DNA from 2 places in the Mesorhizobium sp. M1342 genome. Region 1 is predicted to be linked to the other one. Evidence: predicted binding sites of a transcription regulator. Region 1 holds the regulator's gene; the other holds the start of a gene.
The links. Region 1 encodes PhoB, which activates phosphate uptake and scavenging genes when phosphate is short. Its sites were predicted from a motif close to TGTCATNNANCTGTCAT; they were not measured.

Region 2: NKH06_RS21460 (LTA synthase family protein) is a predicted target of PhoB. The motif match lies at 6,379-6,395, and genes of this name have one in related genera.

What each region holds. Positions count from the first base shown of each region.
Region 1 is NZ_JAMYLI010000024.1:23,462-31,033, forward strand. It holds gene NKH06_RS23295 (PAS domain-containing protein) at 1-19, shown strand, start outside; gene NKH06_RS23300 (PstS family phosphate ABC transporter substrate-binding protein) at 529-1,557, shown strand; gene pstC (phosphate ABC transporter permease subunit PstC) at 1,653-3,116, shown strand; gene pstA (phosphate ABC transporter permease PstA) at 3,113-4,429, shown strand; gene pstB (phosphate ABC transporter ATP-binding protein PstB) at 4,448-5,266, shown strand; gene phoU (phosphate signaling complex protein PhoU) at 5,293-6,000, shown strand; gene phoB (phosphate regulon transcriptional regulator PhoB) at 6,017-6,706, shown strand; gene eglC (endo-1,3-1,4-beta-glycanase EglC) at 7,243-7,572, shown strand, end outside.
Region 2 is NZ_JAMYLI010000021.1:1,013-8,584, forward strand. It holds gene NKH06_RS21435 (cyclopropane fatty acid synthase) at 1-431, opposite strand, end outside; gene rplI (50S ribosomal protein L9) at 733-1,317, opposite strand; gene rpsR (30S ribosomal protein S18) at 1,538-1,786, opposite strand; gene rpsF (30S ribosomal protein S6) at 1,786-2,286, opposite strand; gene NKH06_RS21455 (pilus assembly protein TadG-related protein) at 2,742-4,400, shown strand; gene NKH06_RS21460 (LTA synthase family protein) at 4,409-6,340, opposite strand; gene fabD (ACP S-malonyltransferase) at 6,617-7,558, shown strand.

The sequences.
Region 1 (7,572 bases):
GCAGCGCAACGCCGGATAAGGCCGGCTCTGCCCGAGTGCCGGGAATACGGCGAAGATTCGCGCCCCTGTCAGCGGCCAAGACTATGGTGCGATCGCACCATATGAAAGGCGGCATCCAGCCGAGACAATGGCGACATACGAATTCCGCTCTTCCCAGTTACGGGCGGGAGCAGCGACCGCCGGCATGAGACAGCGTCAACCTACCCCAACGGACCTGTTTTCGGCGATGGCCCGGCCACGACACCGTCTGGCTGAGAGCAACGCGCTCCCGTCCGGCTTTTCTTCATAAAGGCCGGCTGATCTCCAAATCGCCGGCCAGCCTCGACCGAATCGAGCAAGTCCCTGATTCCGGTGACAAAGCCGGGCTGCGTCGGGAGTGCCGGCCAGGCGGCATTCTGCTCATCCCGATGACGCGTTACCGGGGTGACATCAAACTGTCATGCGACTGTTATAATCGAAGGCTATTGGCCTCAGCGGGTGCCGACTGACGAGCGCCGAGAGACCATCTTCCGAACAGGAGCAGGCCACATGAAGAAATTCCTCTATACGGCGTCGGCCGCTGCGCTTGCGCTCGCCGCGACGTCCGGCTTCGCCGCCGCGCGCGACCAGATCCAGGTCGCCGGGTCATCGACCGTGCTACCTTATGCCAAGATCGTCGCCGAGCAGTTCGGCGAAACATTCACCAACTTCAAGACCCCGGTCGTCGAATCCGGCGGCAGCGGCGCCGGCATCAAGGAATTCTGCAAGGGCGTCGGCGAAGACACGATCGACATCGCCAACTCGTCGCGTCCGATCAAGGCGGACGAACTCAAGTCCTGTGCCGACGCCGGCGTGAAGGAAGTCCAGGAAGTCCGGATCGGCTATGACGGCATCGTCTTCGCCACCGACATCAAGGGCCCGGACTGGGCGCTGGTTCCCGCCGACATCTACAAGGCGCTGGCGGCCAAGCTGGTCGTCGACGGCAAGCTGGTGGACAATCCGAACACCAAGTGGAGCCAGGTCAATCCGAAGCTGCCCGACTGGGACATCGCCGCCTACATTCCGGGCGAAAAGCACGGCACGCGCGAAGTGTTCGAGACCAAGCTTCTCGATGCCGGCTGCGACAAGGCTGCTCTCAAGGCTGCCGGCATTGCCGACGACAAGGAAATCGGCAAAACCTGCATCGCCATCCGCAAGGACGGCAAGGCCGTCGACATCGATGGCGACTATACCGAGACGCTCGCCCGCATCGACTCCAACAAGACCGGCGTCGGCGTGTTCGGCCTCGCCTTCTATGAGAACAATGCCGACAAGCTGAAGGTCGCCACCGTGGAAGGCATCGTGCCTTCGACCGAGACGATCGCCAGCGGCAAGTATCCCGTCTCGCGCCCGCTGTTCTTCTACGTCAAGAAGGCGCATCTGGGCGTCGTTCCCGGCCTCAAGGAATATGTCGAGTTCTTCCTTGACGACCAGATGGTTGGCCCGGAAAGCCCGCTCGCCGAATACGGCCTCGTTGCTGCTCCGGATGCCGAGCGTCAGGCCCAGCGTGACGCTTTCGCCGCCGGAAAGTCGATGTAATCAGCTGCCGAACCGGGGTGCGGGCCAATCCCGCGCCCCGGTTTCATCGCAGGCCGCAACGGCGGCTGCGTAAGAATTTCTCTTGGGGTGGGTCCATGTCCTTGCTCGTACTGGCCATCGTCGTTGCCGTCGGCCTGGTTGCCTTTTTCATCGGCCGGCAACGTGCCGCGGCCCAGGACAATGGCAAGGTCAAGCCGCATTCGCGCGCCCACTATCATGGCTGGTGGGCCTTCCTGCTCGCCGTTCTGCCTGCTCTTTTGCTGCTTGCCGTCTGGACCGTCGGGTCTTCCATCTATCTGGACCGACACATTCACGCTGCCTTGCCCGAGCGCACCGTCGACAGCAAGGTTGCCAGTGAGGCACTGGACGTCAGCCTGGTAAAGAGCCTCGCCAGGGGCCTGCGCAAACTCGATGCGGGCACACTGGCCGCAATGCCTGCCAGCTTTGCCGAGCTGCAGCCGCTGCTCGCCGCCAAGGGTGTGGCACTGGCGAGCGACACGCAGGATTACATGATCCCGATCGCCGTCGAGGCGAACAAGGTCCAGGACCGGCTCGGCCTGTTCGGCGCCATTGTCATTCTCGTTTCCTCGATCGCCGGCGCCTTCTATGCGCTCAGGCAGATCGAGCCGCGCGCCAGGGCACGCAACAATGTCGAGAGGCTGATGCTGTGGGGGCTGCTTGCCGCCTCCACCATCGCCATCCTGACCACCATCGGCATCGTGCTTTCGATGCTGTTCCAGACGATCACCTTCTTCGAAAGCGTCTCGCCGATGAGTTTCTTCTTCGGCACCGTCTGGGATCCGCGTTTTGCCGCTGCCGGTTCGGGCGGCAGCCAGGGCCAGTTCGGCCTGATCCCGCTTCTTGCGGGCACGCTCTACATCGCCGCCGTCGCACTGCTGGTTGCGGTGCCGGTGGGGCTGATGTCGGCTGTCTACATGGCCGAATACGCAACGCCCAGGGTGCGCTCGGTGGTCAAGCCGGCGCTTGAACTGCTGGCCGGCATACCGACCATCGTCTACGGCATCTTCGCCGTCGTCACGCTTGGGCCATTCCTGCGCGACCTGTCCGCGGCACTGACCGGCGGTTCGCCCTTCATCCAGGGCCAGAGCATCTTCACCGCCGGCCTGGTCATGGGCGTCATGCTGATCCCGGTCGTGTCCTCTCTTTCGGACGACATCATAACCGCGGTGCCGCGCGCCATGCGCGACGGGTCGCTCGGCCTCGGCGCGACCCGCTCCGAGACGATCAAGCGGGTGATCCTGCCGGCTGCACTGCCCGGCATCGTCGGCGCCGTCCTGCTGACTGCCTCGCGCGCTATCGGCGAAACGATGATTGTCGTGCTGGCGGCGGGCGTCGCCGCCAACCTCACCATCAACCCGTTCGAGGCGATGACGACCATCACCGTCAAGATCGTCAACCAGCTCACCGGCGACCTCGAGTTCAATTCGCCGCAGACGCTGGTCGCCTTCGCGCTCGGCCTGACGCTGTTCGCGCTGACGTTGGTGATGAACATCGTCGCGCTCTACATCGTGCGCAAATATCGGGAGCAGTACGAATGACCGACATTTCCATGGATACGATGGTCAGGGCGGCGGCCCATCCGCGCCGCGACATCGGCCTGAAGGCCCGTTACGCTGCCGAGCGCCGATTCCGCATCTATGGCGTCGTGGCGATTTCCGTAGGCCTGGCGTTCCTGGCAATCATGCTGATCACCATCGTCTCGAAAGGCTACACCGCCTTCTGGCAGACGACGGTATCACTGCCGATCTCGTTCGACGAGAAGGTGATCGATCCTTCCGGCAAACGCGCAACCGATCCGAGCGTTCTGATCAAGGCGAATTATCCCAAGCTCGCCGAAAACGCGCTGGTGGCCAAGCTCGGCATCAATCCCGACGATAAGCCGGCGATCAAGCAGCTCAAGGGCTTCCTGTCGGAAGGCGCCCGCGTCCAGTTGCGCGACATCGTTGCCGCCGATCCGTCCGTGATCGGCACGACGCGCGACGTCAACATCCTCGCCGCCGCCAATCTCGACTCGGCTTTCAAGGGTCAGATCGACCTCAGCGTCGAGGAAGCGCGACGCAAGGTCTCGGACCAGCAGATCACCTGGATGAACAAGCTCAAGGCCGAGGGCGCGATGGCCGAGCACTTCAACAGCGGCCTGTTCACCTACGGCGCCTCCAGCCGCCCGGAAACCTCGGGCATGGGCGTGGCGATCATCGGCTCGTTTTATATGATGGTGATCGTGTTGCTGCTGGCGCTGCCGATCGGCGTCGCCGCCTCCATCTATCTGGAGGAGTTCGCCAAGAAGAACCGTTTTACCGACCTTATCGAGGTCAACATCAACAATCTGGCCGCAGTGCCGTCAATCGTCTTCGGCTTGCTCGGCCTCGCGGTGTTCATCAATTTCCTGGGCATGCCGCGCTCTGCCGCCTTCGTCGGCGGCCTGGTGCTGACGCTGATGACGCTGCCGACGATCATCATCGCGACGCGAGCCGCACTTGCAGCGGTGCCGCCGTCGATCCGCTCGGCAGCTCTCGGTCTTGGCGCCTCCAAGATGCAGATGGTGTTCCAGCACATCCTGCCGCTTGCCGCGCCCGGCATCCTCACCGGCACCATCATCGGTCTGGCGCGTGCGCTCGGCGAAACCGCGCCTCTGCTGCTGATCGGCATGGTCGCCTTCGTCGCCGATCCACCGACGACGCCTTTCGATCCGGCCACCGCGCTGCCGGTGCAGATCTATATGTGGGCGAACGAGGCCGAACGCGCCTTCGTCGAGCGTATGTCCGGCGCCATCATCATCCTGCTCGTCTTCCTCATGGCCATGAACATCACCGCGATCGTGCTTCGGCGTCGGTTCGAGCGGCGCTGGTAGAAAAAAAGGCATCTTGGTATGAACATCATGACCGAACAGTCCCTTGAAAACGCAGTGGGCGACAAGATGAAGTCGAACGAAGTGATCAAAATGCGCGGCGACAAGGTCGGCGTGTTCTATGGCGAGAAGCAGGCGCTGTTCGATGTCAATCTCGACGTCCGCCTGAATCAGGTGACGGCGCTGATCGGCCCCTCCGGCTGCGGCAAGTCCACCTTCCTGCGCTGCCTCAACCGCATGAACGACACCATCGATTCAGCACGGGTAACCGGCAAGATAACGCTCGACGAAGAAGACATCTACGACAAGAACATCGATGTCGTCGAACTCAGGGCGCGCGTCGGCATGGTGTTCCAGAAACCCAATCCGTTCCCCAAATCGATCTACGAGAACGTTGCCTATGGTCCGCGCATCCACGGATTGGCCAAGCGCAAGGCCGATATGGATCAGATCGTAGAGTCGAGCCTGAAGAAGGCGGCGATCTGGAACGAGGTCAAGGACCGTTTGCAGGAACCTGGCACGGGTCTTTCCGGTGGCCAGCAGCAGCGTCTGTGCATTGCACGCGCCATCGCCGTGTCACCCGAGGTGATCCTGATGGACGAACCGTGTTCGGCGCTCGACCCGATCGCCACCGCTCGCGTCGAGGAACTGATCGACGAACTGCGTCAGAACTATACCATCGTCATCGTCACCCATTCGATGCAGCAGGCAGCGCGCGTGTCGCAGCGCACCGCGATGTTCCATCTAGGCTATCTGGTCGAGGAGGGCGCCACCGACAAGATGTTCACCACCCCCGACGACAAACGCACCCAGGACTACATCACCGGCCGGTTCGGCTGAGCTCAGGCATACGAGGGACGAAGATCATGGGTGAACATACCGTCGCATCTTTCGATGAGGATCTGGAGCAGATCAGCCAGCTGATCCGCGACATGGGCGATCTCGCCCGCTCGATGGTCAGTGGCTCGACCAGGGCTTTGCTCAATTCGGACAATGCGCTGGCGCAGCGCGTGGTTTCCGATGATGCCATCATGGATGCACGCCAGCGCGAGCTGGACGATCGCGCCATCACGCTGATCGCCAAGCGCCAGCCAATGGCCAACGATCTGCGTGCGGTGGTCGGTTCGATCCGCATGGCCGGCGACCTTGAGCGCATCGGCGACCTTGCCAAGAACATCGCCAAGCGCGTCGGCACTGTCGGGCTGAGTGTCACGCCGCACGACCTTTCGCATTCGATCGACGCGATGGCGCAACTGGTGCTGATCCAGGTGCAGGGGGTCGTCGACGAGTACGCCGCCGCCGACCCGGCAGCGCTTGCCACGCTCAGAAACAATGACGAACGCATCGACGTCAAATACACCTCGGTGTTCCGCGAGCTGCTGACCTACATGATGGAAGATCCCCGCAACATCACGGCGTGCACGCACCTGTTGTTCTGCGCCAAGAACCTCGAGCGGATCGGCGACCACGTGACCAACATCGCCGAAAATGCCTACTATGTTTTGACCGGCACGCAGCTGCCAGCCAATCGTCCGAAGCAGGACGAGACGGCAATGTCCGCGCCAGCGGCATAACAGGGGTGACCAGCCGATGATCGCACCACGCATCATGGTGGTGGAGGATGAGGAGCCGCTAGGCGTGCTGCTCCGCTACAATCTTGAATCCGAAGGTTACCAGGTCGAGGTGGTGACGCGCGGCGACGAGGCCGAAATCCGGCTGCAGGAGAACGTTCCCGACCTTCTCGTGCTCGACTGGATGGTGCCGGCGGTTTCCGGCATCGAACTCTGCCGGCGCCTGCGAATGCGCCCAGAGACCGAGCGGCTGCCGATCATCATGCTGACCGCGCGAGGCGAGGAAAGCGACCGCGTGCGCGGCCTGTCGACCGGCGCCGACGACTATCTGGTCAAGCCCTTCTCGACGCCGGAGTTCATGGCCAGGGTCAAGGCGCTGCTGCGCCGGGCCAAGCCGGAAGTGCTGTCCAGCGTGCTGAAGGTCGGCGACATCGTGCTCGATCGCGAGTCGCACCGGGTCTATCGCAAGAAGAGCGAGATCCGGCTCGGGCCGACCGAATTCCGCCTGCTCGAATTCATGATGCGCCACCCCGGCCGCGTGTTCTCGCGCAGCCAGCTGCTCGACAATGTCTGGGGCGAGACGATTTACATCGACGAACGCACTGTCGACGTGCACGTCGGCCGGCTGCGCAAGGCGGTCAACAACGGCCGCATGCCTGATGTCATCCGCACCATCCGTGGGGCGGGTTACGCGATCAGGGAAGACTAGGTGGCTGTTCCGTCCCGATAGATCGGGAAAACTCGATTAGCACGCGGTCGCCAACAGCCGGTGGAATGTTGCACTCGTCTCATGGATGGGGAGCGAGCACGTGACGCCAGGAGCGGTCATCCTCATCAGGTTTCGAATGACTGCATTTGGGCCAAAGCGACAGGCAGCTTCTGGCGTTCCCCGATCTCCCAAACTCTCTATTGGGGCCCGGCTGGCCGCAGGAAGCACGGCGAATTACTTGGTACGTCGCCATCTTGCCCGCAGACTCCGACCAGAAAGCCACGCAAGAATGACTTTGAGTTAATTTAGATATACGTTCGTCGGATGACGCGTATTCTGCAGAAATATACAATTTTAATAAATTACTTCAAATTATTGCGAGTCCTCTCCTCTTTATTCATTGCTCGTCTGTCGATTGCTCAACGCGATCTCGGATCTAATGACGATTCTGTGGAACGATCTCGTTCTTTGCAGCGTTGCTTGGAAGCGGTCGCCGGACCTTTGACCAGGTCGGGCACCATTGGGAAGGATTTCTGATGAGCACGGTCTTAAATGCCAAGGGCATCCCTCTTGCCTACACCGGCGCTTCCACTCATTGGTTCTCGGCCACCGGGTCTGGACCGGAACTGCATGGCACCTCCGGCAACGACTCCTTCTGGGGAGACACCGGCGTCACTGTCACGATCTACGGTGGCGCCGGCGACGACTACTATCATCTCTATTCCACCAACAATAAGGTGGTCGAGGATCCTGGGGCAGGGATCGACACGATCGACACATGGATGAGCTACAAGCTCCCCGACAATTTCGAGAACCTCGTCGTTACCGGCACCAACCGATTTGCGTTCGGAAATGCGGTGGACAAC
Region 2 (7,572 bases), on a different contig from region 1:
GAATACTGCATGTCCTGGTCGAGGAAGAGCCGGTAGAGGTCGCCCGACAAATCGTAGTGGCGCTGCACGTTGCGGCGCGAGCGCGAGGCGGTGTTGATCTGCTGCAGGCGGCGGAAGGCGTGGCGCAGCCCTTCGATGGCCTTCGACCAGGTGGCGTCGATGCCGCCGCTGCCCATGTTCTGGAAAGCGATGCGCATCACGCCCAGCACCCCGCCTTCGAGGATGTCGAGTTCGCCGTCCATGTAGGATTCCGGAACCGCCAACATTGGATCGAAGGTGATGGCGCGCTCGGCATGCGCCGTCTTGATATGCATGTGCACCGGTTCGCCGCTGCCGTCGCCGAAAACCACAGCCGAGCCCTTGGGGCCGGTCACCTTGAGATTGCCGGTGCGCACCAGGCGGTCGAGAACGCGCTTCAACAGAATATTCATGACCAAATGTCCCCTCTCGGCCAGACAGGCTGCCTTGGCGCGTGACCGCGAAAATCGGGATCGATTTCGCCGGGGGTCTTGCGCCGAACCAAAGTTGCACAGCGTGCTTTGCGCGGCCAAAGGACGCGCTACGCCATAGTCTGCAACAATATATAGGGGTTCGAAAAGTTCCATTTGGCACAAAAATGCCCGGGCGAGAGACCCGGGCATTGGTCCAGCATGGCTGGATGACGGCAAAGTGATCGGAGCTTGGCTTTAAGTCGTGATCAGCCCATGGCTCCAATCGTCTTGCGAAGTGTGATCAGGCGTTGTCTTCGCCGCCCTCGAACTCGGTGTTCGGATCGAAGAAGTTCTCCGGCCGGGCGTTGTCGTTGATGTCGTCGCCATAGATGGCTTCGGCGGTGGTCAGTGTCTCGCCTTTGGCCTGGCGCTCGGCTTCGTCGGCCGTGCGGGCGATGTTGAGCGTGACGGTGACCTCGACTTCCGGATGCAGCGCGATCGCCACATTGGTGACACCGATGGTCTTGATCGGCTGGTTGAGCAGGATCTGGTTGCGGTTGATCGAGAAACCTTCCGCCGTCAGCAGATCGGCGATGTCGCGGGTCGAAACGGAACCGTAAAGCTGCCCGGTTTCGCCGGCGGAGCGGACGGCGATGAAGCTCTTGCCGTCGAGCTTTTCGGCGATCTGGGCCGCTTCCGACTTGCGCTCGAGGTTACGGGCTTCGAGTTGGGCGCGCTGGCCTTCGAACTTCTTCTTGTTGGCTTCGTTGGCGCGCAGCGCCTTGCCCTGCGGCAGCAGGAAGTTACGGGCAAAGCCGTCCTTGACCTTGACGGTGTCGCCCATCTGGCCGAGGCGGGAAACGCGTTCGAGAAGAATGACGTCCATGGTTTTGTTCCTTCGGTTGGGCGCCAATCGATCGATGAGATCGACGCCGAATGTCTTGGAACAGGTCAGGAAGCTTGAGCGCCCGGGGGCGCTGGTGACGCTGTCCTGCCTGTCGCGGCAGTTAGAGGTCTTTGACCTCAACCCGGGATTTGATGTTCGACCCTGCGGCGCCCGTCGCCGTGGGAGAAGAGCGGGCGGCGAGCCGCCCGCATTGGCGCTATTAACGAACCACGTAGGGCAGCAGGCCGAGGAAGCGGGCGCGCTTGATCGCCTTGGCGAGTTCGCGCTGCTTCTTCTGGCTGACGGCGGTGATGCGCGACGGCACGATCTTGCCGCGCTCCGAAATGTAGCGCTGCAGCAGACGCACGTCCTTGTAGTCGATCTTGGGCGCGTTGGCGCCGGAGAACGGGCAGGTCTTGCGGCGGCGATGGAACGGGCGCCGGGTCGGGATCTGATTGATGTCGACCATTATTCTGCACCCCCTTCAAAGCCTTCGCGCGGACGGCGCGGGCCACGATCGGCACCAGCGTCGCCGAACGAGCGCGGCGGACGATCGCCACGGTCGCCGCGATCACGATCGCCGAACGAGCGCGGACCACGATCGCCACGGTCGCGGTCGCCGAAGCCGCCGCGTTCCGAGCGCTCTTCGCGCTTCTGCATCATGGCCGACGGGCCTTCCTCATGCGCCTCGACCTTGATGGTCAGGAAACGCAGCACGTCTTCGGACAGGCCCATCTGGCGCTCCATCTCGTTGAGCGCGGCCGCCGGGCAATTCAGGTCCATCAGCGTGTAGTAAGCCTTCCGGTTCTTGTTGACCCGGTAGGTGAGGGACTTCAGTCCCCAGTTCTCGACCCGGCCGACGGACCCGCCATTCGCGGAGATGACACCCTTGTACTGTTCGACAAGCGCATCGACCTGCTGCTGCGAGAGGTCCTGCCGGGCAAGAAACACATGTTCGTAAAGAGCCATTATGTCTTATGCCTTTCTTCGTTTCTCTCCCGGTTCCCGGCGGCAAAAGCCTCTGCAACTTCTCGGACCCGCAAACCCTCGAAGGGGCAGGGGGAAGAAAGGAGCATGACGAGACGGTCGAGAGCGGAGACACGGGAGGCGGAAGCACTTCCGGCTTCACACGAAGGTTTTCGAAAAGACCTCCGGCCCTCCGTTCAGCCCCCAGCAAGGACCGGCAGATTGCGGGCGTCTATACAGCAATCCGACCGTAAAGCAAGGGCAAGCGGCATTCCCGTGTGTCCCACGTGACGATCGGGGAGCAGCAACGGCGGAAGTTGTGGTTTCCGGGAACCACGTCTTAACCACACTAGAAGGTTGTGTGGAGTTGAAGCCCAGCCGTCAACGGTCGATTCATCATGGAAGGCGCAAAAGCCCGGACGACCGCACAAAAGCGGCAAGCATTTCCGGGGGTAAGGATGCTTCTCGACAAATTCTGGCGCTCGAAGAGCGGCAATTTCACGCTTGTGCTGGCACTGGGTTTGCCGGTCATCCTGACAGCAGTCGCTTTCGCAACCGATGTTTCGACCCTTATGCGGGCCAAGAGCAATTTGCAAAACGCTCTCGATTCGGCAAACCTTGCTTCCTCGCACCTTGGCGATCTCGACATCACCCGCAATGACGCTTTCAACCGCTATTTCCAGGCCAACATCGTCGGTCATGGCGAGCTCGGCAATGCGCAGGCGACGTTGACTGTCGACAAGGGCGTCAACTTCGTCAAGACAAAGGCGGTTGCCTCGGCGGACGTCAATCTCAACTTCGCCTTCCTGTTCGGCGACAGCAAGCGCATCGTCGTCGATGCCTCGGCGGTCGAATCGAACAACCAGCTCGAAGTCGTGCTGGTGCTGGACAACACCGGCTCGATGGCCGGCGCGCGCATGACGGCGTTGAGGACGGCGACAAAATCGTTGCTCGACACGCTCGAAGCGGCGAAATCGCCGACGCGCAAGATCCGCGCCTCGCTGGTTCCTTTCGTAACCGCTGTCAACGTCAATGGCGACGGCTTCGATCCGTCCTGGATCGACATGGACGGCAAGTCCTCGACCAACGGCGTCAATTTTCCCGTCATCGACGGCAAGCGACCGAACCACATGGCGCTTTTCAAACAGCTCAAGAAGACCGGATGGACCGATGCCGGATGGAATGGCACCGGATGGAAGGGTTGTGTCGAGGCGCGGCCAGGCGCTTACAATATCTCCGACACGCCACCCGACACGGCCAAGCCCGACACGCTGTTCGTGCCGTACTTTGCGCCGGACGATCCCGAAGACGCCCAAAAGCCGTCTGGCGCCTATGGCAATTCGGACAAATACTACAACAACTCCTACCTCAACGATGTCAGCGACAAAACCAGGCTTGCCCAGTCGGGCATCAACATTCTGGGCATCGATCTCAGCAACCTGCTCGGCAACCTCATCGACCTTTTGTCACCCGATGACAGGGCTGCCAGGGAAAAGATCGCCAAATATGTTGCGCCCGCCAAGGAACTCATCACCGAGACCGGCTCTCCCATCACTATCGGCCCGAACCGTGCGTGTCCGACCCCGGTGGTCGCCCTGACCGACGATTTCGACAAGCTGCGCAAGGCAGCCAGTCAGATGACCGAGTGGAACGGTTCGGGCACCAATGTCTCCGAGGGCCTGTCATGGGGTATGCGGGTGCTGTCGCCCGCCGCGCCCTACACCGATGGAGCGCCGTGGAAGACGCCCGGCATCAGCAAGATCGTGCTGTTGCTCACCGACGGTGAGAACGTCGTCTATGGCGCCAGCCAACAGCCGACGAAGTCTGACTACACATCATATGGCTATCTGGCCGGCGGTCGTTTCGGATCGGATAACCAGACGACGGCGGCACGCAACGTCGATGGCTGGACCAAAAGCGTCTGCACCCAATTGAAGGACCAGGGCGTGCAGATCTACACCATGGTGCTGCAGTCCGACACCGCAGCCAACCGTGCGCTTTACAGCGCCTGCGCCTCTGATCCGAGCGGCTATTATGCAGTCAACGATCCGACCAAATTGCCGGACGTCTTCCAGCAGATTGCCAACAAGTTCTCAAAGCTGCAATTGACGAACTAAAGGCGGTCTCAACTCGTATGGGCGGCGACAATCTTGTCGACCGTTTCGGGGAAGAAGTCGGGTGCCGCGTGGCGTTTGCCGAACATCATATCGTACTGCAGCAGGCGGAAATCGCGGATCGCCGGATCGATCTCCTTTTGTCGCGCCCAATCGGGCGTGGCCTCGCCAGCCGGCGTCAGCAGCAGATTGCGGTCGACGACACGGTAGCGTTCGCTCATCGCACCCAGGAAACCGGTGTAGTAGGGATGAGTGATGCCCGCCGTCTTCAGGATATGATAGGGTAGGAAGGCCGGGCTGACGGCGCCCACGTCTTCAACCGGCCCGGTGCGGTTCGACCAGATGACCAGCGGCGTCTCGTGGTGTTCGAGGGCGGCCTCGGGCGACGCTTCCTTGCGCGGCGCGACATTGTCCTTGAGGAAGCCGGTTTCGACGTAGACCGGCCCCAGCGGCGGCAGATGATCGCCGAAGAAGGCGATCACGGTGGGACGGGAGCGTTTCTTCGCCCATTCGACCAGGCGTTCAAGGCCGCGATCCGCATCGGCTGAACCCTCGGCATAGCTAAGCAGCGATTCGCGCGCCCATTGGCTGATCGGCGCCTTCACCGTGTGCGTCGGATTGTAATAGCGGTTCGGCTCGTAAGGACCGTGGTTTTGCAGGCTGACGGCAAAGAAGAACACTGGCTCGTCGCTGGCGTCGGCCTCGCTGATGATCTCGTCGGTCATCGCCGCGTCCGATGCCAGCGGCCCGCGCTTTTGCATGGGCGGCAGCGTCTCTTCCGACTTGAAGTCGTTGAAGCCGAAATCGGCGTAGACCGCGCCACGGTTCCAGAACCAGTTGGTGCCGGGATGGATGGCGCGCGCCCGGTAACCCTGGCTCTTGAGGAAGGTTGCCAGCGAAGGCGTCGGCGTGCGCACATATTGCTGATAGGGGATGCTGCCGGCCGGCAGGAAGGCGTTGGAAAAGCCGGTCAGGGCCTCGAACTCGATGTTGGCGGTCATGCCGCCGAATTCCGGCGAGAACATCGAGCCCGAGCGCAGCGCCCGCACGTTGGGGATCGGATCGGGCGTGATGGTGACGCCGGGCAGCTTGGTCGGATCCCAGAAGGATTCGCTCATGACGATGATGATGTCGGGCTTCTCGGCCGGCACCGAGGCGGTTACATCAGGTCTGCCGATCGCCGCGATCGCTTTGTCGGTATAGCCTGGCGGCGCCGAGACATGCGCCATCGGCACATTGAGAGCGAAGGCCAGCGCAAAACCGTTGGAGGCATAGTTTTCCTTCTGGTCCCACATGATCGGGATGATCTGCAGCCGGTCCCTGGTCCAGGAGAAGGTGGCGTAGTCCATGATCGAAACGAAGAAGGCGAGCAGCGGCACGGCCAGCGTCAGCCGGGCAAGGCGGCCCTTGCGGCTGAGCGCGGGAACCTTGCGGCGCCACAGCCGCCAGCCGTAGACGAGCAGTGACAGGCCGGCGACGATGCCGACGACCATGGCGAGCGCGGTCATCGGCCGGTCGCGCACCAAAAGCGGCAGCAGCGCGAAGATCTGGCGGGCATAGAGGAAATCGGTGGGATAGAGCGGATCGCCGAGATAATGCGACTTCTGGTGGCCGACGAAGGCAAGGGATAGCGTCAGCGGCGCGACGATCATCAGGCTCTGATGGCTGCGGCCGAGCACCGCATCGAGGCCGATCAGGATCAGCGCGAAGACGACGATGGTGGTCCAGCCGGGCTTCAGCGGCTGCAGGAAGAAGGAGACGGTGCCAGCAAAATCGCCGCGCACGATCAGTTCGATCGCAAACACCAGGACGGCCGCGATCGCCAGGCTGACAAGCCCATAGCGCACGACCGGCCATCTCCTGCCCGGCAGATAGCCGGTGGAGGGGTCGTCTTCCAGGAACTGTGGCGCGGGCTTGCCGGCGCGTTTGTAACTCTTTGCCACTTAAACTTCCCCACCCAGCGACAAACACGTCACTCGATTGTCATGGAATTGTCACGCAAAGCTAGCGCCTGTGGCCAAAATAAGAAGAGCCAGCAAACGAATCGTGAGCGGTTTTCATCAGGAGTGATCGCCAAAAAGCCTTTCGGAACAGGCACTCGGCGGATGAGGCGGCCGTCGGGCAGGGTCGAACCGGGCTTGACTTGGCGCCCCGCCATGCCTCACAGGCAAGAAAAACCCGTCTTCAGGCAAGCAAAACCAGCCCTTGGGAGCCCTCGCATGGCCGTCGCATTCACCTTTCCCGGACAAGGCAGCCAGGCGGTCGGCATGGGCAAGGATCTCGCCGACGCCTTCCCCGAAGCGCGCAGGGTCTTCCAGGAAGTCGACGACGCACTTGGTGAGAACTTGTCGAAGCTGATCTGGGAAGGGCCGGAAGAGGCGTTGACGCTGACCGCAAACGCGCAGCCGGCACTGATGGCGGTGTCCCTGGCCGTGGTCCGGGCGCTGGAATCGCGCGGCTTCTCGCTGAAAGGCAAGGTCACCTATGTCGCCGGTCATTCGCTGGGCGAATATTCGGCGTTGGCCGCTGCTGGCTTCGTTTCGGTTGCCGATGCCGCCCGGTTGCTGCGCATACGCGGCAATGCCATGCAGGCGGCGGTGCCGGCCGGCGAGGGCGCCATGGCGGCGATCATCGGATTGGAACAGGCCGATGTCGAAGCAGCCTGCACCGAGGCATCCAAAGGGTCGGTCTGTCAGATCGCCAACGACAATGGCGGCGGTCAGCTGGTTATTTCCGGAACCAAGGCTGCGGTCGAACTGGCGGCGAAACTGTGCACGGAAAAGGGCGCCAAGCGAGCGCTGATGCTGCAGGTTTCCGCGCCTTTCCACTCCGCGCTGATGGCGCCCGCGGCCGACGTCATGCGGGAAGCCCTGGCCGGCGTGACAAAGAATTCGCCGGTGGTTCCCGTCCTATCCAATGTCACGGTTAGCCCGACCAGCGATCCGGACGAGATCGCCCGCCGCCTGGTCGAACAGATAACCGGCCGCGTGCGTTGGCGCGAGACGGTGGAGTGGTTCGGCGCGAACGGCATCACCACGCTTTACGAAATCGGCGCCGGCAAGGTGCTTTCAGGATTGGCGCGGCGCATCAACCGCGACATTGCCACCGCGTCGGTCGGCTCCGCGGCTGAGGTCGAGGCGGCGTTGGCGGCGCTTGGTTGAACGGCTTGACTTGA